Regions from separate parts of the Burkholderia vietnamiensis LMG 10929 genome, predicted to be linked through region 1. Evidence: riboswitches for the same ligand, from Rfam matches in the RefSeq annotation. Region 1 holds a riboswitch; each other region holds the start of a gene.

Evidence for each region. A riboswitch is a leader RNA that binds a small molecule or an ion and turns the genes downstream of it on or off. The one in region 1 is predicted to bind cobalamin.
Region 2: it holds a riboswitch for cobalamin, as region 1 does, so the genes downstream of both, AK36_RS21060 (HoxN/HupN/NixA family nickel/cobalt transporter) here and AK36_RS04460 (TonB-dependent receptor domain-containing protein) in region 1, are expected to answer to the same signal.
Region 3: it holds a riboswitch for cobalamin, as region 1 does, so the genes downstream of both, AK36_RS17160 (FecCD family ABC transporter permease) here and AK36_RS04460 (TonB-dependent receptor domain-containing protein) in region 1, are expected to answer to the same signal.

Annotation. Positions count from the first base shown of each region.
Region 1 covers NZ_CP009630.1:967,161-974,402, reverse strand. Annotated here, with positions in the region: gene AK36_RS04470 (helix-turn-helix transcriptional regulator) at 1-45, shown strand, start outside; gene AK36_RS04465 (threo-3-hydroxy-L-aspartate ammonia-lyase) at 91-1,068, shown strand; cobalamin riboswitch at 1,296-1,488, shown strand; gene AK36_RS04460 (TonB-dependent receptor domain-containing protein) at 1,699-3,627, shown strand; gene AK36_RS04455 (LysE family translocator) at 3,716-4,354, opposite strand; gene AK36_RS04450 (Lrp/AsnC family transcriptional regulator) at 4,470-4,934, shown strand; gene AK36_RS04445 (DUF2182 domain-containing protein) at 5,032-5,823, opposite strand; gene AK36_RS04440 (DUF1326 domain-containing protein) at 5,820-6,464, opposite strand; gene AK36_RS04435 (MFS transporter) at 6,743-7,242, shown strand, end outside.
Region 2 covers NZ_CP009631.1:2,430,674-2,437,915, forward strand. Annotated here, with positions in the region: gene cobN (cobaltochelatase subunit CobN) at 1-1,798, opposite strand, end outside; gene cobW (cobalamin biosynthesis protein CobW) at 1,803-2,891, opposite strand; gene AK36_RS21060 (HoxN/HupN/NixA family nickel/cobalt transporter) at 2,917-3,975, opposite strand; cobalamin riboswitch at 4,164-4,425, opposite strand; cobalamin riboswitch at 4,562-4,795, shown strand; gene cobA (uroporphyrinogen-III C-methyltransferase) at 4,961-5,710, shown strand; gene AK36_RS21075 (cobalamin biosynthesis protein) at 5,707-6,084, shown strand; gene cobO (cob(I)yrinic acid a,c-diamide adenosyltransferase) at 6,119-6,721, shown strand; gene AK36_RS21085 (cobyrinic acid a,c-diamide synthase CobB) at 6,725-7,242, shown strand, end outside.
Region 3 covers NZ_CP009631.1:1,565,515-1,572,756, forward strand. Annotated here, with positions in the region: gene AK36_RS17145 (EVE domain-containing protein) at 1-394, opposite strand, end outside; RNA gene ssrS (6S RNA) at 465-646, opposite strand; gene AK36_RS17150 (cell division protein ZapA) at 739-1,053, opposite strand; gene AK36_RS17155 (hypothetical protein) at 1,050-1,400, opposite strand; cobalamin riboswitch at 1,566-1,820, shown strand; gene AK36_RS17160 (FecCD family ABC transporter permease) at 2,292-3,299, shown strand; gene AK36_RS17165 (ABC transporter ATP-binding protein) at 3,296-4,093, shown strand; gene cobT (nicotinate-nucleotide--dimethylbenzimidazole phosphoribosyltransferase) at 4,149-5,204, shown strand; gene AK36_RS17175 (adenosylcobinamide-GDP ribazoletransferase) at 5,197-5,970, shown strand; gene cobC (alpha-ribazole phosphatase) at 5,955-6,539, shown strand; gene AK36_RS17185 (cobalamin-binding protein) at 6,585-7,242, opposite strand, start outside.

The DNA.
Region 1 (7,242 bases):
CACCTCGGCGTATCGCGCGCCACCGTATACAACGATGCAAAATGACGGGCACGCCCGCCCCGATGATCGCCCTATCGACGAGAGCCACCGATGACCAACCCGACCCTTCCCACCTACGACGACGTCGCGGCCGCCGCCGCGCGCCTGCAGGGCCACGCGCACCGCACGCCCGTGATGACGTCGAGCACGCTCGACGACGCGCTCGGCGCGCAGGTGTTCTTCAAGTGCGAGAACCTGCAGCGCATGGGTGCGTTCAAGTTCCGCGGCGCATTCAACGCGCTGTCGCGCTTCGACGCCACGCAGCGCCGCAACGGCGTGGTCACCTTCTCGTCGGGTAACCACGCGCAGGCGATCGCGCTGTCGGCGCGCATGCTCGGCATCCCGGCGACGATCGTGATGCCGCAGGACGCGCCGGCCGCGAAGATGGCCGCCACGCGCGGCTACGGCGGCAACGTCGTGACCTACGACCGCTATACGGAAGACCGCGAGCAGATCGGCCGCGAGCTGGCGGAGAAGCACGGGCTCACGCTGATCCCGCCGTACGACCATGCGGACGTGATCGCCGGCCAGGGCACGGCGGCGAAGGAGCTGTTCGACGAAGTCGGGCCGCTGGACGCAGTGTTCGCGCCGCTCGGCGGCGGCGGCCTGCTGTCCGGCACCGCGCTCGCGACGCGCGCGCTGTCGCCCCAAGCGAAGCTGTACGGCGTCGAGCCCGAAGCCGGCAACGACGGCCAGCAATCGTTCCGCAGCGGCGCGATCGTGCACATCGACACGCCGCGCACGATCGCCGACGGCGCGCAGACGCAGCATCTGGGCAACCTGACGTTCCAGATCCTGCGGCGCGACGTCGACGACATCCTGACAGCGACCGACGCCGAACTGGTCGACAGCATGCGGTTCTTCGCAACCCGGATGAAGCTCATCGTCGAGCCGACCGGCTGCCTGTCGCTCGCGGCCGCACGCAAGATGAAGGACGAACTCGCGGGCAAGCGCGTCGGCATCGTGATCAGCGGCGGCAACGTCGACCTCGCGAACTTCGCCGCACTGGTTTCCAGTCCCGCCGCATGAAATCGCCGGGGGCGCGCGCTCCCGGCGCAACACCCCACCGCCTCGTTCGAACGACGAGGACGCGCGCGTTCCAGCCTCATATCGCCCCGCCACGGCCAGCCGCTTTCATCAGATCTGAAATGCGCTCCGTCGCGCCCGCGACACGCCATCCGCGAGCATTCGACGCGCGGTGACGTTTTTTCGCACCCCTGCGCGATTCGACGATTGACGTGCCGGCGTGCTCGCCCTTACGCTTGCGCACCGATGGTTCCCGGAGACGGGATCAAAAGGGAACGCAGCAGAGGCCGAGCCTCCAATCTGCGGCTGCCCCCGCAACTGTAAGCGGTGAATCCGCGCCACCACGCGCCACTGGGAAACCGGGAAGGCCGGCGCGGATGACGACCCGCAAGCCAGGAGACCTGCCATCGACCCGAGGTCCAGCAGCCGCACCGGGCGGGGTGTCCCGATGCGCCGGCACCGCCGTTGGCGGTCGCCCCGTTGCATGGACGGCCCCGACCTCTGAACGCTTCGCATGTTCATTCTTACCGCCCTCGCTTCCGCGCCGGAAGCATCGCGCCGCTGCACCGCCTGCGTGCGCGGCGCTGGCTCGCGCGCACGCCGCATCTGCAACACGACCACGCTCGCCGCATCATGAATCTTCGCCACCTTCTCGCCACGTCCGCCGCATCGGCGCTGCTCTGCCCGCTCGCGCATGCGGCCGGCGACACGGCGCCTGCCGAAGCGTCGCCGCCCGCGGCCGGCACGGAGCTGCCGACCATCGCCGTGACCGACACGCGGCGCCTGCCCGAGTCGTTCGACCAGCGCTATGCGACGACGCAGGTGCTCACGCGCGCCGACCTCGAGCGGCTGTCGCCCGGCGAGCCGAGCATCACGCAGGCGCTCGCGACGCTGCCCGGTGTGACGGTGTCGTCCAACGGCGGCCCCGGCTCGTCCGCGTCGGTCAGCATCCGCGGCTCGTCAGCGAGCCAGGTGGCGGTGTTCATCGACGGCATCCCGATCGGCTCGCCGACCACCGGCATCGCGCCATGGGCGGACCTGCCGACCGAAGCGTTCGAGCGCGTCGAGGTGATCTCCGGGCCGGCCGCCGCGTCGTTCGGCGCGAACGCGATGGGCGGCGTCGTGCAATTGTTTACGCGCCGCGCCGCGGGTCAGCCGAACCAGACGAGCGTGTCGTTCGGCGGCGGCTCGAACAAGACCTTCGATACGCAGCTGCGCACGTCCGGCACCGTGCCGTCCACCGGCCCGCTCGCCGCGCTCGGCGGGCTCACCTACTCGCTCGGCCTGCACGACTACAACACCGCCGGCATCGACGCCACGCAGCCCGTGCTGCCGTACCACGAGGCCGGACGCAATCCGTATCACGCGCAGGATCTCGATGCGCGTCTCGGCTATGCACGCGGCAACTGGTCGGTCTCGACGTTCGCGCTGTATCACCGCTCCGACCTGTCCTACGACAACGCAGGCTTCGCGAATCGCCAACTCGACCATCAGCTGACGACCGGCGTCGCGTTCCATCTCGACATCACGCGCGACACGCAGTTCGCGCAGTCGTTCGGTTATGCGAGCGACCGGCAGTTCCTGTATGCGAACGATCCGACCATCCCGACCGACCAGATCGATTCGCAGCGCATCAGCGTGTCGACGTCGCTCACGCATCAGGAGCACGGCTTCCGGCTGTTCGGGCTGCCGCTGTCGGGCGAGACGAAGCTGGCCTACGACTTCACGCGCGAGCAGGCGTTCCTGCCTGCCGACCTGCCGGACGGCATACCGACGCGCAACGACTCGGCGTTTTCGCTGCATCAGTCGGCGACGCTCGGCAGCGTGACGATGTTCGTCGCGGGCCGGCACGAGATCATCATGGGCAAGGCGGTGAACACGGGTAACGTCGCGCTGTCGTGGGCGATCACGCCGGTGTATGCGGCGCGCGTCTCGTACGGCAATGCGTTCCGCCTGCCGTCGTTCAACGACCTGTACTACCCCGGTTACGGCAATCCGAACCTGAACCCCGAACGCAGCGATTCGGTCGAGGCGGCGCTCGATGCGAATACGGCATACGGCACGTTCAGCGCTGCGATTTACGACACGCGCGTCAACAACCTGATCGCGTACAACCCGGCGACGTTCTCGCCGATGAACATCGGCCGCGCGCATATCCGCGGCATCGACCTGTCGTACAAGGGGACGATCGGCCGGTCGACGCCGGTCAGCATCGCGGTGGGCATCCTGAATCCGCAGGACGTGACCAACGAAAGCTGGCTGAGCCGCCGGCCGCGCCAGACCTTCAGCGCGAGCGTCGACCACACGTGGGACGAATTGCGCCTGCATGCGTTGAGTACCGGCGCCACGCTTAGCTACGGCGGCACGACGTTCGACGACCCGGCCAACACGACCTATCTGCCGTCGTACCTGAGCGTGAACCTGCGCGCGTCGTACAAGGTCAACGCGCATCTGACGGTGTCGGCCACGTTGTCGAACCTGTTCGACCGCCAGTACATGACCGCCTACGGCTACAACACGTTGGGCCGCACTGCGTTCGGCAAGATCAGCTATACGTTCTGATCGCGCCGGGTACGGTGCTGGCCCGCGCGGGCGGTGCTGCATCGCGTCCTCGTGCGCAGGCGGTGGCTCGGTCGCGCGGCGATGCGCGTCACGCCCCGGCGACGCCCCGCACGCCGGCGATCAGCTGGATCGCGCCGAATCCCGCGATCACGAGCGCGGACACGCGCGCGAGTGCGTACATGAGCGCCGGCGGCATCCTGGTGCGCAGCGCGGCGCTCGTGCCGCTCAGGCACAGCCACCACGCCGCCGAACCGACGAACACGCCGCCCACCATCATCGCGACCGTCGCGCGCATTCCGCTGTCGTGCGCGCCGGCCAGCGGGCCGAGCGCCGCGAAGATTCCGACGAACGACAGGATCGTCATCGGGTTGGACAGCGTCAGGCCGAAGGTCGTGACGAAATAGCGCAGCACGGTCGTGCGCGGCAGTTCGGCGCGCGCGGCCGGCGCAGGCGCTCCCTGCCGCGCGATGGTCCAGGCCAGCCACATGAGAAACGCGCCGCCGCCGATCTTCAGCACGACGGTCAGCATCGGAAACACGGTGACGACGCCGGCCACACCGAGCGCGCCGAGCAGTCCGTAGAGCGCGTCGGCGCATGCGGCGCCCAGGCCCGTCGCGAACCCCGCTTGAAAGCCCCGGCTCAGGCTGCGCTGGATGCACAGCATGCCGATCGGGCCGACCGGCAGCGCGATCGACAACCCGATCACGACGGACTTGATGAACAGCATGACCGGCTCCTGGCGATGTGTGGTGACTGGAGAAACCATCGTAGGGAAAATCCGATCGCCGCTGAAGCCGGTTTTTAAGGAAAAATGGCGCTTTCACCTTAAAAACTCCGACGCGATGGACGAACTCGACTGGAAGCTGATCGCGCTGCTGCAGGCCAACGGCCGCATCAGCTATACGGAACTCGCGCGGCAGGTTCACCTGTCCGTGCCGGCGGTGACGGAGCGCGTGAAGCGTCTCGAGTCGACCGGTGTGATCGGCGGCTACACGGCGCGCATCGATCCGGCCGCCGCCGGCTATCCGGTCAGCGCGCTGATCGGCATCACCGTGCCGCAGCCGGCGAAGGCGAAATTCCTGAAGCTGCTGGAGACGATCCCCGAGGTGGTCGAGTGCCATCACGTGACCGGCGCCGACTCGTACGTGATGCGCTTCGTCGCGGTCAGCATGGCGCATCTCGAACAGTTGATCGAGCGCGTCAATCTGTATGGGGAAACGCGCACGTCGATCGTGATGTCGACGCCGTTGCCGGCGCGCGGGCTCGCGCGGCCGGCCGTCGCGAGCGATTTTCCGGCGAGGCGGTGAAGCGGTTTCGGCAGGCGTGGGGGAACGTGGGGGCAAGTCGCGCGATGTGAGGTGCGAGATGCGGAAGGCATTGCGCCCACAGCGCCCGCCGCGCGCATCACACCAGCAGCGTCGCGATCGCCCACCCGATCAACACCGCCCCGAGCGCGCGGCCGGCGCGCTCGCCGCCGGGCAGCACCTTTTCGACGAGCACGACGAGCGACAGCGTGACGATCCACACGACGTTCATCACGCCGCCGACGAACAGCAGCGCCATCAACATCCAGCAACAGCCGACGCAATACGCGCCGTGACGCAGGCCGAGCACGAACACGCCCCACATCCCCGGCCGCCAGTGCGTCGCAAGAAAGCGTACGGGCGAGCGGCATTGCCGCAAGCACGCACGCTTGAGCGGCGAGAACTGATACGCGCCGGCCAGCGCCAGCACGATCGCCGAGAGCGCGGCGCTCTTCGACCACAGCATCAGGCCGGAGATCAACCCGGCCGGCTGCAACAGCATCTGCAGCGTCGCCGCTGCGACCGAGAACGCGAACCACGCGGCGAGATAGCCGGCCAACAGGCACGCGGACGACCACGCCGAGCCGTCCCGCCGCCCGCCGCTTTGCCGCAGCACGCGCCGGTACAGCAGCACGAGCGGCACGGCGCCGGGCGTCATCATCGCGATCATCATCACCCACCACATCAGGATCACGGTCGCCGCCGACGGATCCATGCGGCCGATGCCGCCGGCCAGTCGATGCGGAAACAATGCGACCGCCGTCATGTCGAGCGCCGACATGCCGGTCCCCGCGCCGGTCCACAGATAGCCCCAGCAGGCGGCGACGAGCGCGGCCATGCCGAGCAGCGTGACCACGCGCTCGCGCCCGAACAGCTCGTCGACCGGGATCATGCGCTGGCGCGATGCCGGACCACCCCGTGGTTGTTCAGATGCAGCCGCGCGAACTGCGCATAGCTGCGCTCGAGGTCCAGCGCGATGTGCCCGTGCGAGCGGCCGGTGCCCGAGCCGATTTCGGCCAGTTCGTATTCGAAGCCGTGCGGCAGATCGATCCGTGCGCGGTGCTCGGCGCCCGTCACCGGATTGCGGATCGGTTCGCCGACCACGTCGAACACGCCTTCGACACTGATGCGCCCACGGCGCGCATCGACGTCGACGTCGAAATCGATCTTCGCGAAGATCGGCTCGAACGCCTGCTCGAGCGTTGCCGCGAACACCGCGAACATCGTCGCGAACGGATCGGTATCCTGACCGGTCATGATCTTCAGCACGGCGTCGCACTGTGCGGGGCTCGCACGCGCGTCGACGATCGGCTGGCAGCGGCCGCGCCCTTCGTGAATCGGCCCCGGCCACTGAAATACGACCGCGATGCGCACGCCGTCGAGCACCACGTCGCCGTAGTAGCCGCTGTCGATCGCAATCGCACCCATCGCTTCGCAGCGGCCATGGGTCGGCAGCGAATTGAACTGGCAGGGACAACCGTATGAACAATTGCAGTTCATCAGCTCGGTTCCCCGAATCTCCCACGGCGTCATGGCTCACCTCGCGCGGTCGACGGTACGTGATGCTTCGAATCTAGTGCACCGGATAGGCGAAAGCAAAGGACGCGCGAGCCGCACCGCAGCACCGGCCCGACGACGGACGCGCAGCGCGACACATACGTGCCCGGATGCGCCTCGGATACCTGCGCACCATGTCCGACGAATGCCGACGCCCGGCTGCAACGTCGCGAATGCTGGCACCGCGCGGCGTTCCCGGTTCATACTGTCACGCTGTCGACGATCGTCCGACCGTCGCCGTCCAGGATGCCGTCATGCGCGTGCAAAGTGCGTTGCTGTTTCTCATCGGCACCCTGCTCGCCGCGGGCGGCTACGGAGCGACCTTCCTGCTGTCGATGCGGTTTCACGAGATGGGCGGCAGCGATCTCGACACCGGCGCGGCGCTCGCCGCCGCGACCGTCGGCACCTTCGCCGGCCTCGCGGTAGTCGGCTGGTGTGCGCGCCTGCTCGGCGCCGCGCGGCTCGCTGCGCTGTGCGCGCTGTGCATCGGCGCGGGCGTCGCGGGCTTCGCGCTGGTCGGGCGTGTGCCGTACACCGACCTTCCGTCCGGGTTCCTGGTCGGCTTCGGCTGGGGCGCGTTTCACCTCGCCGCACCGATGATGCTGGTCGAGCGGATCGCCAGCGCGGCCCGAACCGAATGGTTCTTTCGGTCGGCGACGTTCCAGATGACCGGCGTCGGCGCAGCGCCGGCTTTCGCGGCATATGCAATGCGCGCACTCCACTGGTCGATCGACGACACGCTCTATGCGGTGGG
Region 2 (7,242 bases), on a different replicon from region 1:
GGCGCTTCGCCTGGCTGCCCTCGCCCGGATCGTTGACGATGAACGGATACAGATGCGGCAGCGGCCCGAGCGTCAGGTCGGGCCAGCATGCGTCGGACAGCGCGACGCTCTTGCCCGGCAGCCATTCGAGGTTGCCGTGCTTGCCGAGATGGATGACCGCGTCGATGCGGAACGCATCGCGCAGCCAGAAGTAGAACGCGAGGTACGCATGCGGCGGCACGAGTTCCGCATCGTGGTAGCTCGCATAGTCGTTGTCGTCGCGCGAGCGCGACGGCTGGATGCCGACGAACACGTTGCCCGCGCGCCAGCCGGCGATCGTGAAGCGCCCGTGGCGCAGCGTCGGGTCCGCTTCCGGCTCGCCCCAGCGCGCGTTCAGCGCGTCGCGCACCGCCGCCGGCAGCCGCGCGAACTGCGCCCGGTAGTCGGCCAGCGCGAAGCTCTGGAACGCCGGGCGCAGCGCGTGCACGGCCGGCTCGTTGGTCACGCCCGCGGTGAGCCGCGCGATCAGCGCATCGCCGTCGGCCGGCAGGTCGGCCACCGTGTAGCCGGCGTCGCGCAGCGCCGCGAGCACGCGCAGCGCGGACGCCGGCGTATCGAGCCCGACGCCGTTGCCGATGCGGCCTTCGCTATGCGGATAGTTCGCGAGGATCAGCGCAATGCGCTTGTCGGCGTTGTCGAGCGTGCGCAGCCGGCACCAGCCGCGCGCGAGCGCCGCGACGAACGCGATCCGCTCCGCGTCCGGCTGGTAGCGCACGACGTCGACCTGGGTGTGCGGGCAGCGATACGCGAGCCCCTTGAAGCTGACCGCGCGCGTGACGATGCGCCCGTCCACTTCCGGCAGCGCGATGTGCATCGCGATGTCGCGCGCATGCAGCCCCTGGTTGTCGGCGAGCCACGCATCGCGGTTGCCGCCCGACAGGATCACCTGCAGCACCGGCGCGTCGCCGGCCAGCACGTCGGGCTCGGGCGCGTCGATCGCGCCGGCCGCGAACGCGGTGGTGTTCAGCACGAGCGCGACGCGATGCGCGTCGCACAGGCGCGTGATGACTTCGCGGCTCAGCGCGTCCTTCAGCGACGTCACGGCGATCGGCAGCGGGTTGAGGCCTTCGCGCACCAGCGCGTCGGCCAGCGCGTCGAACACCGCCGTGTTCGCGGCCTGCCAGTGCGCGCGATAGAACAGGATCGCGACCACCGGCGCGCCGGGCGTCCAGCGCGCGCGCCAGTCGTCGACGCTCGCCGGGTCGCGCGCCGGGTGGTACAGCGCGGCGGCCGGCAGCGGACGCGGCGGCGCCGGCTCCGCACCGAAGCCGAGCGTATGGAACGCGATGCTGCGCAGCAGCGCGTCGGCGTTGTGCAAGCCGCCTTCGCGCAGATAGCGCCACCACAGCTGGCACAGCGCCGGCGCGACCGTGCTCTTCGCGACGAGGTTCGGATCTTCCTGCAGGTCGCCCGAGAACATCGCGAGCTGCTGCCCGCGCTTCGACGCGAGCGACACGGCCTGTTCGATCCCGTACGGCCAGTACGCCTCGCCGCCCAGATGATCGATCACGACCGTCTTCGCGTGACGCAGCACGTCGTCGACGTAGAAATCGACCGACGCCGGCTGGCGCAGGAACGTGACGTTCGCGAGCCGCACGCTTGGGAAACCGGCCGGCAGCGTCGGCACGACGCCGGCCAGCAGCGACAGCGTCGTGTCGGCCGAACTGAGGATCACGATGTCGGCCGGCTGCTGGTCGATCCGGACGACGCCCTGCGTATCGTCGACGAAGCCGCCCGGCGTGGTGCGCAGCAGGTGCATCGCGTTACGCCTGCTGCAGTTCGGCCGCGCAGGCGGCATCGAACGCGCGCTGCAGCGCGGCCGCGTCGAGCGACTCGCCGATCAGCACGAAGCGGCTCGCGCGCGGCTCGCCGTCCTGCCAGCGCCGGTCGAAATAACTGTCGAAGCGGCGCCCGACGCCCTGGATCACGAGACGCATCGGCGCGTCCGGCAGCGCCGCGAAGCCTTTCGCGCGGTAGATCGTGTGGGCTTCGACCACGCGCTGGAGCGCGGCGATCGTCGCTTCGCGCGTGCCGGCGTCGCCCGCCACCACCACCGAATCGAAATCGTCGTGATGGTGATCGTGCTCGCCGTCGTCGGCCGAGCCGTGATGGTCGTGGCGCAGATGGATGGTGTCCTCCGACGCCGCTTCGAGCCCGATCAGCAGCGACAGATCGAGCTCGCCGCGCGTCGCGCGCACGATCTTCACCTGCGGCGGGATCTCGTCGCGGATCGCGGCCTCGATGTCGGCGAACAGCGCGTCGGCGACGAGGTCGGCCTTGTTCACGATCACCAGATCGGCCGACGACAGCTGGTCGGCGAACAGCTCGTGCAGCGGCGATTCGTGGTCGAGGTTCGGATCGGCGCGGCGCTGCGCGTCGACGGCCTGCGGATTCTCGGCGAACTGGCCGGCGGCGGCTGCCGGCCCGTCGACGACGGTCACCACCGCGTCGACCGTGAAGCTGTTGCGGATGGTCGGCCAGTTGAACGCCTGCACGAGCGGCTTCGGCAGCGCGAGCCCGGACGTCTCGATCAGCACGTGGTCGATGTCGGCGCGGCGCTCGACGAGCGCCTCCATCACCGGATAGAACTCCTCCTGCACGGTGCAGCACAGGCAGCCGTTCGCGAGCTCGTACAGCTGGCCGGCCGCTTCGCCGGGCGTGCCGGCTGGGTCGTCGCAGCCGATGCCGCAGCCCTTGAGGATTTCGCCGTCGATGCCGAGCTCGCCGAACTCGTTGACGATCACCGCGATGCGGCGGCCCGCGGCGTGCTGCAGGATGTGGCGCATCAGCGTGGTCTTGCCGCTGCCGAGAAAGCCCGTGACGATCGTGACGGGCAGCTTGCGTAGGGTCATGGTGAGTCCTGTATCGGAAAGAGAGTCAGGCGGACAGCGTCACGTCGATTTCGTCGTAGCGTTTGAGGCGGTAGATCGCGGCCGACACGACCCAGCACGCGACGAACAGGCCGATCACGACGTAGCCGAGCATCCCGAAGTGCGAGGCGACGAGCGTCGCGAAGTCCCACACCGGGCCTTGCAGCGCGAGCTTGTCGGCGAGCAGCGCGAGCACCTCGATGCCGCCGATCAGCGCGGCGACCAGCACCGACACGAACGTGATCGTCATGTTGTAGTAGATCTTGCGGATCGGCCGCACGTAGGCCCAGCGGTACGCGCCCATCATCAGGATGCCGTCGGTGGTGTCGACGAGCGTCATGCCGGCGGTGAACAGCACCGGCAGCGCCATCACCGACCAGAACGACAGGCCGCCCTGCACCTGCGTGGCCGAAATGCCGAACAGCGCGATCTCGGTCGCCGTATCGAAGCCGAAGCCGAACAGGAAGCCGACCGGATACAGATGCCAGCTGCGCGACACGAGCCGGAACAACGGCCGGAACAGCCGGGCCAGCACGCCGCGCTGGTTCATCAGCAGGTCGAGATCGGCATCGACGATCGCGTCGCCGCGGCGCGCCGCGCGAAAGGTCCGGTACACCGAAATCAGGATCAGCAGGTTCGCGGCCGCGAGCACCAGCAGGAAGAAGGCCGACACGCTGGTGCTGATCACGCCGCCCCAGGTCTTCATGCTCTCGAAGCGCGCGAGCGACGCGGCCGTGAGCGCGACGGCCACCGACATCACGATCACCACCGTCGAATGGCCGAGCGAGAAGAACAGGCCCGCGCCGAGCGGGCTGCGGCCTTCCTGCATCAGCTTGCGCGTGACGTTGTCGATCGCGGCGATATGGTCGGCGTCGACTGCGTGGCGCAGCCCGAACACGTACGCGAGCAGCGCGGTGCCGAGCAGCACGGGCTGGTCGCGAAACGCGACGAACGCCCAGATCCACGCGCCGACGTTGAACGCGACGAGAAGCGAATAGATCGCGGCGATTTTGCCGCGCAACCCGGACGGGCTGTCGTTGAACAGGCGGAAGAACGAGTCGAGCATGATGCTCCCTTGCGAACGGTCGACATGATGAATGCCAACACGGCTGCCGCCTGCCCTGCCCGCGCGGCCCGCCGCTCGCCGCGCCCGGCCGCGCGCACGCGTGCGACGCTCCGATCGATGACGGAAGTGGAAAACGCTCGGGCGTCGGGCGTGCTGCGGCCGTGGACGATGCGCCGCCTCCCCGCGGCGCTGAACCCCACGTTCTGGCCGGTATCCGGGCTGACGAACACGCCGCTTCGCCTTCCCGGATGCGCGGCATCCAGTGGCGGTCGTCCGCATGCGCTGGGCATGCGGCGAAGCGGCGCTGCAACGCGCTGGGCGCGTGCGTTCGCTTACCGTTGCGGGGGCAGCACAGGTTGGCTCGTCTGCGGTGCAGGCAGGCTCCCTGTTTCCCGTTTAACTGCGCGCGCCGGAGCAGCGCGCGCGAGCACCAAAACGCGTGCGAGTGTAGGGGGCGGTGCCGGCAGCGTCAAGGCAAAACCGGCCATCGCGGGGCCGCCGCCGGGCGCCGCGACCGCACACGGCGGCCCGCCGCGCGCGGCCGCGGGGGCAGGCATGGCCGGTTCGCGCGGGCCGGGCGCTGTGCTATCGTATGCGCCGCGTTCGGTGCTCGCGTGCGCATTGCGCGCATGCAGTTAAACGGGAAACAGGAGGCGGAGCTTCGCCTGGCCTGTGCTGTCCCCGCAACGGTACGCCGCCCGCGCGCCGCGGTTGCTCCGCGCGCGCCCAGGCCGCCCTCGATGCCACTGCCCCAGCGGGCGGGAAGGCTGCGGCCCGGCAAGCGGCCAGCCCGGATACCGGCCGACGCAAGGGGCGAGCGCGCTGCTCGCCGAACGCCCGGTCCGCGAGGGACGGACCGGAGCGCCGTCTGCCCGCGCCCACGCGCTTCGCCCGATCCGCCCATGCACTGCCTGTCTGCCGGCCCCCGTGCCGCTCGCCGTTTCGTTTCCCCTGCCATGCCGCGGTGCGTGCCGTGGCGCGCCCGATGAGCCGCGCGTGGCTCGTCGGCGCGGGCCCCGGTGACGCCGATCTGCTGACGCTGAAGGCCGTGCGTGCGATCGCCGCGGCCGACGTGCTGCTCGTCGACGATCTCGTGAACCCGGACGTCCTGCGCCATGCGCGCGCGGATGCCCGCATCGAGCACGTCGGCAAGCGCGGCGGCCATGCGTCGACGCCGCAGCACGAGATCGTCGCGGCGATGCTCGCGCATCTGCGCGCGGGCCGCAGCGTCGCGCGCCTCAAGGGCGGCGATCCGTTCGTGTTTGGCCGCGGCGGCGAGGAGCTGCTCGCGCTCGGCGCGGCCGGCTTCCCGGTCGAGGTCGTGAACGGCATCACGGCCGGCATCGCGGCGCCGGCCGCGCTCGGGATTCCGGTCACGCATCGCGGCGACGCGCAGGGCGTGATCTTCGTCACCGGTCACGGCGCGGGCGCCGACGAACCCGACTGGCGCGCGCTGGCCGCGACGCGGATGACGCTCGTCATCTACATGGGGATTCGCCGGCTCGCCGCGATCGTCGCCGCGCTTGGCGCGGGCGGGCTGCCCGGCGACACGCCGTGCGCGGCCATCGAGAACGCGACGCGCGACGCGCAGCGGCACGTGCTCGCGACGCTCGAGACGGTCGTCGAACGCGTGAACGCGGCCGGCATCGGCTCGCCGGCGATCGTCGTGATCGGGCGCGTGGCCGCGCTCGCCGCCGATCCGGCGGTGCGCGCCGCACTCGGCAGCGGCGCATGATGCGCGTCGCGCTCGGCGTCGGCTTTCGCGCGCACGTGACGGCCGCGCAGCTCGACGCGGCGATCCGCGCGGCGCTCGCGCGCCATCCGGGCGCGGAGCCGGCCGTCGTCGCGACGCTCGCCGACAAGGCGCGCGCGCGGCCGCTGCGCACGCTGTGCGCGCGACGCGGCTGGCCGCTCGTCGGGTTCGACGCGGCCGCGCTCAAGAGTTGCACGGCGCCGCCGTTGAGCGCCCCGTCGCCCGCCGCGCTCGCGCGCTTCGGCGTGGCGGGCGTCGCCGAGCCGTGCGCGCGCCTCGCCGCGCCCGACGGCCGGCTGCTCGGCCCCAAATTGATCCGGGACGGCGTGACGGTCGCGCTCGCCGGCCCGCTCTGAACCGTTTGTTTCGCTTTCCACAGGACGACTCCCGATGAAGACCGATGCCGAATCCCATCAGCGGATGACCGAGCGCCGCCGCGCCGGCCACGAGAAGAAGCAGGCCGCGGCCACCCGCGAAAAGGGTCTGCTGATCGTCAACACCGGCAACGGCAAGGGCAAGAGCACGGCCGCGTTCGGCATGGCCGTGCGCGTGCTCGGCCATGGCATGCGGCTCGGCGTCGTGCAGTTCATCAAGGGCGCGCTGCATACGTCCGAGCGCGATTTCCTCGGCGCGGTCGCGCAGTGCGACTTCGTGACGATGGGCGACGGCTATACGTGGAACACGCAGAACCGCGACGCCGACATCGCGACCGCGCGCAAGGGCTGGGACGCGGCGCGCCGGATGATCGAAAGCGGCGAGTACCGGATGGTGATCCTCGACGAGCTGAACACCGTGCTCAAGTACGAGTACCTGCCGCTCGACGAAGTGCTCGCGACGCTCACCGGCCGGCCGGAAGCCGTGCACGTCGTCGTGACCGGGCGGCACGCGCCCGACGCGCTGATCGATGCGGCCGACCTCGTCACCGAAATGCGGCTCGTCAAGCATCCGTACAAGGAGCAAGGCGTGAAGGCGCAGCCCGGCGTGGAGTTCTGACCGATGCGTGCGTGTCCCGCGCTGTTCGTCAGCGCACCGGCGTCCGGCCAGGGCAAGACGTCGGTGACGGCCGGCCTCGCGCGGCTGCACCGGCGGCTCGGCCGGCGCGTGCGCGTGTTCAAGACCGGGCCGGATTTCCTCGATCCGATGCTGCTCGAACGCGCGAGCGGCGCGCCCGTGTACGCACTCGATCTCGGGATGGTCGGCGAGGCCGGCTGTCGCGCGCTGCTCGCCGACGCGGCGCGCGACGCGGACCTGATCCTGATCGAAGGCGTGATGGGCCTGTTCGACGGCACGCCGAGCAGCGCGGACCTGGCCGCCGCGTTCGGCGTGCCGGTCGTCGCGGTGATTTCGGCGAAGGCGATGGCGCAGACGTTCGCCGCGATCGCGTTCGGGCTCGCGCGGTTCCGGCCGGGCGTGCCGTTTTACGGCGTGCTGGCGAATCGCGTCGGCTCGCCGCGACATGCGCAACTGCTGCGGCAGGCGCTGCCGGACGACCTGCGCTGGCTCGGGCACGTGCC
Region 3 (7,242 bases), on a different replicon from region 1:
TGCCGCGCGCGAGCACGCGCATGTCGGCGAGCTCGTCGTGTTCGCGCAGCGCGGCGAGCGGCACGAGCGCCGACTTCTTCACGAAGCGCACGTCGACGAGCAGCCAGCGCGGCGTTTCGTGCGTCGACTTCGGGTCGTAATACGGGCTCTTCGGATCGAACTGGGTCGGGTCGGGGTAGGGCGCCGATGCAACTTCGGCGAGGCCCGCGATGCCCGGTTCGGGGCAACTCGAGTGATAGAACAGCACGCCGTCGCCGATCTTCATCGTGTCGCGCATGAAGTTGCGCGCCTGATAGTTGCGCACGCCGGTCCATGGCAGCGAGCGCTGCGGTGCGTGTGCGAGATCGTCGATGCTTGCTTCGTCCGGTTCGGACTTCATCAGCCAGTATTGCATGGATCGTGATCGACGCAGAAAGGGCTGTTGCAAAAGGAAACGGCATCGGGACAAGCCCGATGCCGTTGAATAGGCCCCCGCCTTGGCCGCTAGGCCGGCATCCTGAACCTGGGGTTCAGAATTGGTCGCAGTTAGCAGCACATCGGGTACATCAGACAGAGTGACGCGCGCGCCCGTGCTACAAATTTCCGCAACCGTGCACATGGCATTGGTTCAAGGAATATATGACCTTGGCGAACCAGGCAGGGAAGCTGACTAAACTGTGTTTCGTTGCGCCAATTTGAACACCGTTGATCGCCGAGATCAAGGGGAATCGACACAACAATCAAACGTTACTGCGCTTGTTACTGCGTCTCGTGCTGTGCGAGCACAGCGCCGAGCTGTTCGTTCATCTGGTGCATTGTACGACGGATTTCCTCGGCCGGAAATGCTTCACCGTGCCGCACGCTCGTTTGCAGCCGCAGCAATTCGGACGCGAGCGACAGCGCGGCCATCACCGCGATGCGATCGGTGCCGCGCACCGAGCTGTTCGCGCGGATCTTCGACATTTCGGCATCGACGCGCGCGACGGCCTCGAGCAGCGCCGCTTCGGTCTCGGCCGAACAAGCGAGCCGATACGGCTGACCGAGAATCGAGACTTCGATCTGCTTGGTGCTCATGCATGTTCTCCGTGGCTGGCCGCGTCGTCGCTATCGGGGCGCGCCTGCCCGTCCAGCAGGTCGAGCTGGTTGTCGGCTTGCTCCACGCTCTTCGTGCGCGGCAGCTTCTCGAGGATCGCGTTCAGTTTGACCTGGGCGTCGTCGATCTTTGCCGACAGCGTGTCGCGCTCGGCCGCAAGCGCATTGCGTTCTTCGCGCAGCTGCGCGAGTTCCGCACGGACCGTGTCCGCGTCCGCGCGCAATTGCGTGACCTGCTCCTCGAGCGCGAGCCGTTCCGAGTGATAGCGCTTGTTCAGCGAAATCAGACGGCCAATATTTTGAGATAAGGTTTCGAGTTCGTTGAGCATCTGCTGCGTCCTCTAAAGACCCAGCATTTTAGCGCGGAATACCCCGCTTTCCGACATCTGTAACGTTTCCAGTCGTAACACCCCGGCTTCTTGCCGCGAATATGCGCATCCGACGCATGCGCCGCGTGCGTGCCGACGCTTTCTTGACGCTCGCGCGGCCCGCTCCTAAACTGGCGCGGCCTCGGTGCTCGCGCGTGCGTCGCGCGGTTAAACGGGAAGCAGGGCGTGCGCTTCGCCAGGAGCTCGCCAACCTGCGCTGCCCCCGCAACGGTAAGCGGCCGCGTCGTACGACGCAGGCCGGCTCGGGCGCGTTTCGCATGCAGCTTGCGCATGCGGGCGCGGGCCACTGCGCGCGATGCGCGCGGGAAGGCGAGCCGGCACGCCGTCAGCCCGGATACCGGCCGAGACGAGGAGCCCGTCGGGCTTCATGACGCGCGCGCTGCGGGGAAGCAGGGTGCGCAGCGCTTCACGGGAACTGTCTTCGATGCCGACCCCAATCATTCGCACGACGCTGCGCATGCCGCCGCGTGCCGTGTGCCGCCGTCACGTTGCGTGCGGCCAGTGCGGCTGCGCCGGGCTCGGCGAGTTCGGCGAGTGCGGCGGTCTCGCACGCGAGCGCGATGCCGCACGACCGGCAAGCGCGCGAGGCGCGAGCGTGCGCGCGACGCCGTGCGCGCGGACCGGCCGTTCGATGGATCTCGACCGTCACGGGCCGGCGTCGCCGAAGTGCGGCGCAGCAACTCGCCGTACGGGGGCCGGCAACCTGCACATCGGTTCGACACGTCGCAGCGCGACGTCCGTTCGGCGTTCGCCTCGGCGCAACGCAATCTCCGTCATGCGTTCGTCTCACCGCAGCGCCACGCGCGTGCGCCGCTGCTCGACCTTCGTCGGATGCGGCGCATGAATGCCGCGCGTGCCGTCGCGATCTGGACCACGCTCGCCGGCGTGGTGGCGCTGCTGTTCGTCGCGTCGCTGTCGATCGGCAGTGTGCCGATGTCGCCGTGGCAGGCGCTCGCATCGCTCGTGTCGCACGGCGACGACGCGCTGTTCGCCGACATCGTGCGCACGTTGCGCTTGCCGCGCGCGCTCGCGGGTTTCGCGTGCGGCGCGCTGCTCGCGCTGGCCGGCGCGCTGCTGCAGGTGCTGCTGCGCAACCCGCTCGCGGAACCGTACGTGCTCGGCGTGTCCGGCGGCGCGGCCGGCTTCGCGCTCGTCGCGATGATCGCCGGCGCCGCGTGGTGGCTCGTCGATGCGTGCGCGTTCGCGGGCGCGCTCGTGTCGGTCACGCTCGTGCTCGGCCTGGCGCGCCGCGAATTGCGGCGCGGCGACTCGCGCGATGCATCGCCGCGGCTGCTCCTTACCGGCGTCGTGATTGCGGCCGGGTGGGGCGCGCTCGTCACGCTGCTGCTGTCGCTCGCGCCCGACGCGCGGCTGCGCGGCATCATCTTCTGGCTGACCGGCGACCTGAGCGGCGTGAGCGCGCCGTGGTTCGCATGGGGCGCGTTGCTGCTCGCCGCCGCTGCGGCACTGCCGGCCGCGCCGCAGCTGAACGTGATGTTGCGCGGCGACGCGACCGCGCTGGCGCTCGGCGTGCCGGTCGCGCGCGTGCGCGTGCGCATTTACCTGGTCGCGTCACTGGCCGCCGCGGCCGCGGTGACGACGGCCGGCACGATCGGCTTCGTCGGCCTCGTCGTACCGCATGCGCTGCGGCTCGCGTTCGGCAACGACCAGCGCATGCTGCTGCCGGCCGCGATGCTCGCGGGCGGCGGCGGCGTGATGGCGGCCGACCTGCTCGCGCGCACCGCGATCGCGCCCGCGCAATTGCCGGTCGGCGTGATGACCGCATTGATCGGCGTCCCGGTGTTCCTGTGGATGCTGCTGAGGAGGCCGCCGCGATGACGCACGCTGCCGACGCGGATTGCACGGCGCTCGCGCTCACGCTCGAGGCCGGCGAGCGGACGCTGCTCGACGGCTTCACGCAGGCGTTCCGGCCGGGCGAGATCTGGTGCGTCGCCGGGCCGAACGGCGCCGGCAAGACGACGCTGCTCGCGACGCTCGCGGGTTTGCAGCAGCCGGCCGGCGGGCACGTCGAGTACGACGGCCGGCCGCTCGCGGCATGGCAGCCCGAGCAGCTCGCACGCCGCCGCGCGCTGATGCCACAGCAACTGCACGACGCGTTCAGCGCGACGGTGTTCGATACGGTTTTGCTGAACCGTTTCCCCTATCTGGGCGGCTGGGGCTGGGAGCGCGACGGCGACCGCGCCGCGGCGCGCGACGCGCTCGCGACGTTCGGGCTCGCCGCGCTCGCCTCGCGCGACGTGCTGTCGCTGTCGGGCGGCGAGCGCCAGCGCGTCGCGCTGGCTGCGACGCTGTGTCAGGACGCGCCGCTGCTGCTGCTCGACGAACCGCTCGCGCATCTCGACCTGCATCACCAGATCGACGCGCTGACCGCGCTCACCGCGTGGGTCGACGCAGGCCCGCGCACGGTGCTGTTCTCGTGTCACGACCTGAATCTCGCGCGCCGCTTCGCGACTCACGCGCTGTTGCTCGACGGCCGCGGCCATGCGTGGGCGGGCCGCGTGCACGACGTGCTGACGCCTGCGCGCGCGAGCGATGCGTTCGGCTATCCGCTCGTGCTGATTCGCGAGAACGGCCGCGACGCGCTGCTGCCGGCGTGGCCCGAGCGACGATGATCCACCTTCCTTCTTTCGCACGCGGCACCGGCCGCGCCAACGAGGCACTTTCCCGATGACGAACCCGACCGACTTCCCGCCCGCGCTCGCGCCGCTCGACGCTACGCTGCGCGAGCGCCTGCAGCATGTGATCGATCACAAGACCAAGCCGCCCGGCAGTCTCGGCCAGCTCGAGGCGCTCGCGTTGCAGCTCGCGCTGATCCAGCGCACCGAGCGGCCGCAGGTGCAGCGTCCGGTCACGATCGTCTTCGCCGCCGACCACGGGATCGCGGCCGAGGGCGTGAGCCCGTATCCGCAATCGGTCACCGCGCAGATGGTCGCGAACTTCCTGGCCGGCGGCGCCGCGATCAACGCGTTCGCGGGCGTCGCGCAGAGCGTGCTGGAGATCGTCGACGCGGGCGTCGCGTCGCCGCTGCCGGCGTCGGAGCGGCTCGTATCGCTGCCGATCGCGCGCGGCACGCGCAACTTCGCGCTCGAGCCAGCGATGACGCTCGACGAAGCGAACGCGGCGCTCGCCGCCGGCGCCGCGCGGGTCCGCCAGCACGCAGCGCTCGGCACGAACGTGATCGGCTTCGGCGAGATGGGGATCGCGAACACGTCGTCGGCCGCGTGCCTGATGAGCCGCCTGCTCGACGTGCCGATCGATGCGTGCGTCGGGCGCGGCACCGGCCTCGACGACCAGGGGCTCGCCCACAAGCGCGCGGTGCTCGGCCGCGCGCTCGCGCGGCATGCGCATGCGATCGCGCCGCTCGACGTGCTCGCCACGTTCGGCGGCTTCGAAATCGCGATGATGACCGGCGCGTATCTGGCCGCCGCGAGCGAGCGGATGACGATTCTCGTCGACGGGTTCATCGCGACGTCCGCGTTGCTCGTCGCGGAACGCATCGCGCCCGGCGTGCGCGACTACTGCGTGTTCTCGCACGCGTCGCACGAAGCCGGGCATCGGCGCATGCTCGAGCATTTCGGCGCGAAGCCGCTGCTCGCGCTCGACCTGCGGCTCGGCGAGGGCACGGGCGCCGCGCTCGCGCTGCCGCTGGTGCGCGCGGCCGCCGCGTTCCTGACCGAGATGGCGAGCTTCGAATCCGCAGGCGTCGACGATCGTGATGCGTGAGCGGGCACGCGGCATGCGCGCGGAACTGCGCTACTTCTTCGTCGCGCTCGGCTATTTCACGCGCGTGCCGGTGCCGCGCGCGATCGGCTACGCGGCCGGCGATCTCGATCAGGCGGCGCGCTACTTCCCGCTGGTCGGCGCATGCGTCGGCGCATGGGGCGCGCTGGTCTATCTGGCCGCGCTGCGCGTGCTGCCCGCGGCGATCGCGGTCGGGCTGTCGATGGCCGCGACCTTGCTCGCGACCGGCGCGTTCCACGAGGACGGGCTGGCCGACAGCTGCGACGCGTTCGGCGGCGGCTACACGCGCGACGACGTGCTGCGGATCATGCACGATTCGCGGATCGGCACGTTCGGCGCGGCGGCGCTCGTGATCGCGCTCGGCCTGAAATGGCAGGCGCTGGCCGCCATGCCGCCGCTGCGCGCCGCATGGACGATGATCGCCGCGCACGCGGCGAGCCGCGCGGCGGCGGTGAGCCTGCTGATGTCGCTCGACTACGTCCGCCCGGAAGGCAAGGCGAAGCCCGTCGCGCAACGCATGAGCACGCGCGCGGCCTGCGCCGCCGCGGTGTTCGGGCTGCCGTGGCTGTTCTGGCCGGACTGGCGCGCGGGTGTCGCGGCGTTCATCGCGCTGGCGCTCGTGCGCGCGTGGGCCGCGCGCTACTTCGTGAAGCGGATCGGCGGTTATACGGGCGACTGCCTCGGCTTCGCGCAGCAGCTGAACGAACTGGCGATCTATCTCGTGGTGCTCGGATGGACGTCGTCCTGATTCGCCATCCGGCCGTCGGCGTCGAGCGCGGCGTCTGCTACGGGCGCAGCGACGTGCCGCTCGCGGAATCGGCGGACGCCGGTGCGCAGGCGGTGCGTGCGCGTCTCGCGGCGCTGGGCGCGCCGTTGCCGGAGCAGATCTGGACGAGCCCGCTCGCGCGCTGCGCGTCGGTCGCCGAACGGCTCGCACACGCAGTCGACGCGCCGTTGCGGCCGGACCCGCGCTGGCAGGAGATGGACTTCGGCGCGTGGGAGCTGCAGCGTTGGGACGACATCGACCACGCCGCGCTCGATGCGTGGGCGGCCGATCTGCTGCATGCATGCGCGCACGGCGGCGAGAGCGTCGCGCAGTTCGCCGCGCGCGTCGCGCAGGTGGCGGCTGCGGTCGAGCAGGCGGGCGTCGCGCAATGGGCGCTCACGCATGCGGGCGTGATTCGCGCGTTCGCCGCGTACGCGTTGCGCGTGCCGCTCGACACGCTGCTCGCGCGACCGGTGCCGACGGGCGGGGTCGTGTGGCTGCGGATGAGCGAGGCGGCCGGTGCGTGGAAGATCGTCCACTGGGACGCGTAGACGCCGCGTGCCGATCTTGGACCGGCGATCGCTCGCGCGCCGCCCTCAATGCGCGGGCCGCCGTGCGCGCGCCGCGTCGAGATCCGCGCACAGCGCGGCCGCGCCCTGCGCGATCCGTGGCGACGGCCGCGTCAGCAGATCGCCGTCGATCGCGAACAGGTTGTTGCGCGCGACGGCCGTCAGCGCGGGCCAGGCACGCCAGCGCGCGAGGCTCGGCAGCGGCGCGTCCGAGCGCGTCGCGCCGGCGCTCGTCGTCACGATCGCTTCCGGATTCGCGGCGAGCACGGCCTCGTCGGTGACGGTCGGCGCGAGCGGCTCGAGCGCGGCGAACACGTTGCGGCCGCCGCACAGCGCAATGACGTCGTTGAACAGGTGCGCGCCGTTGAGCGTGGTCAGCGGCCGGTCCCATACCTGAAAGAACATCGTGACGGCCGGGCGCGCCGCGTAGCGTGCGCGCAGTGCCGCGATGTCGCGCGAGTACGCGGCCGCGGCCGCATCGGCGGCAGCGTTGGTGCCCAGCAGCGTGCCGAGCCGGTGCAGCGACGTCGCGACGTCGTCGAGATGCTTCGGCTCGCTGAAGAACAGCGGAATGTGCAACGCACGCAGCGCATCGGTCTGCCGCTCGGCGTTGCCGTGCCGCCAGATGACGATCAGGTCGGGTTTGAGCGCGGCGATCCGTTCGAGGTCGAGCGCCTTGTTGTCG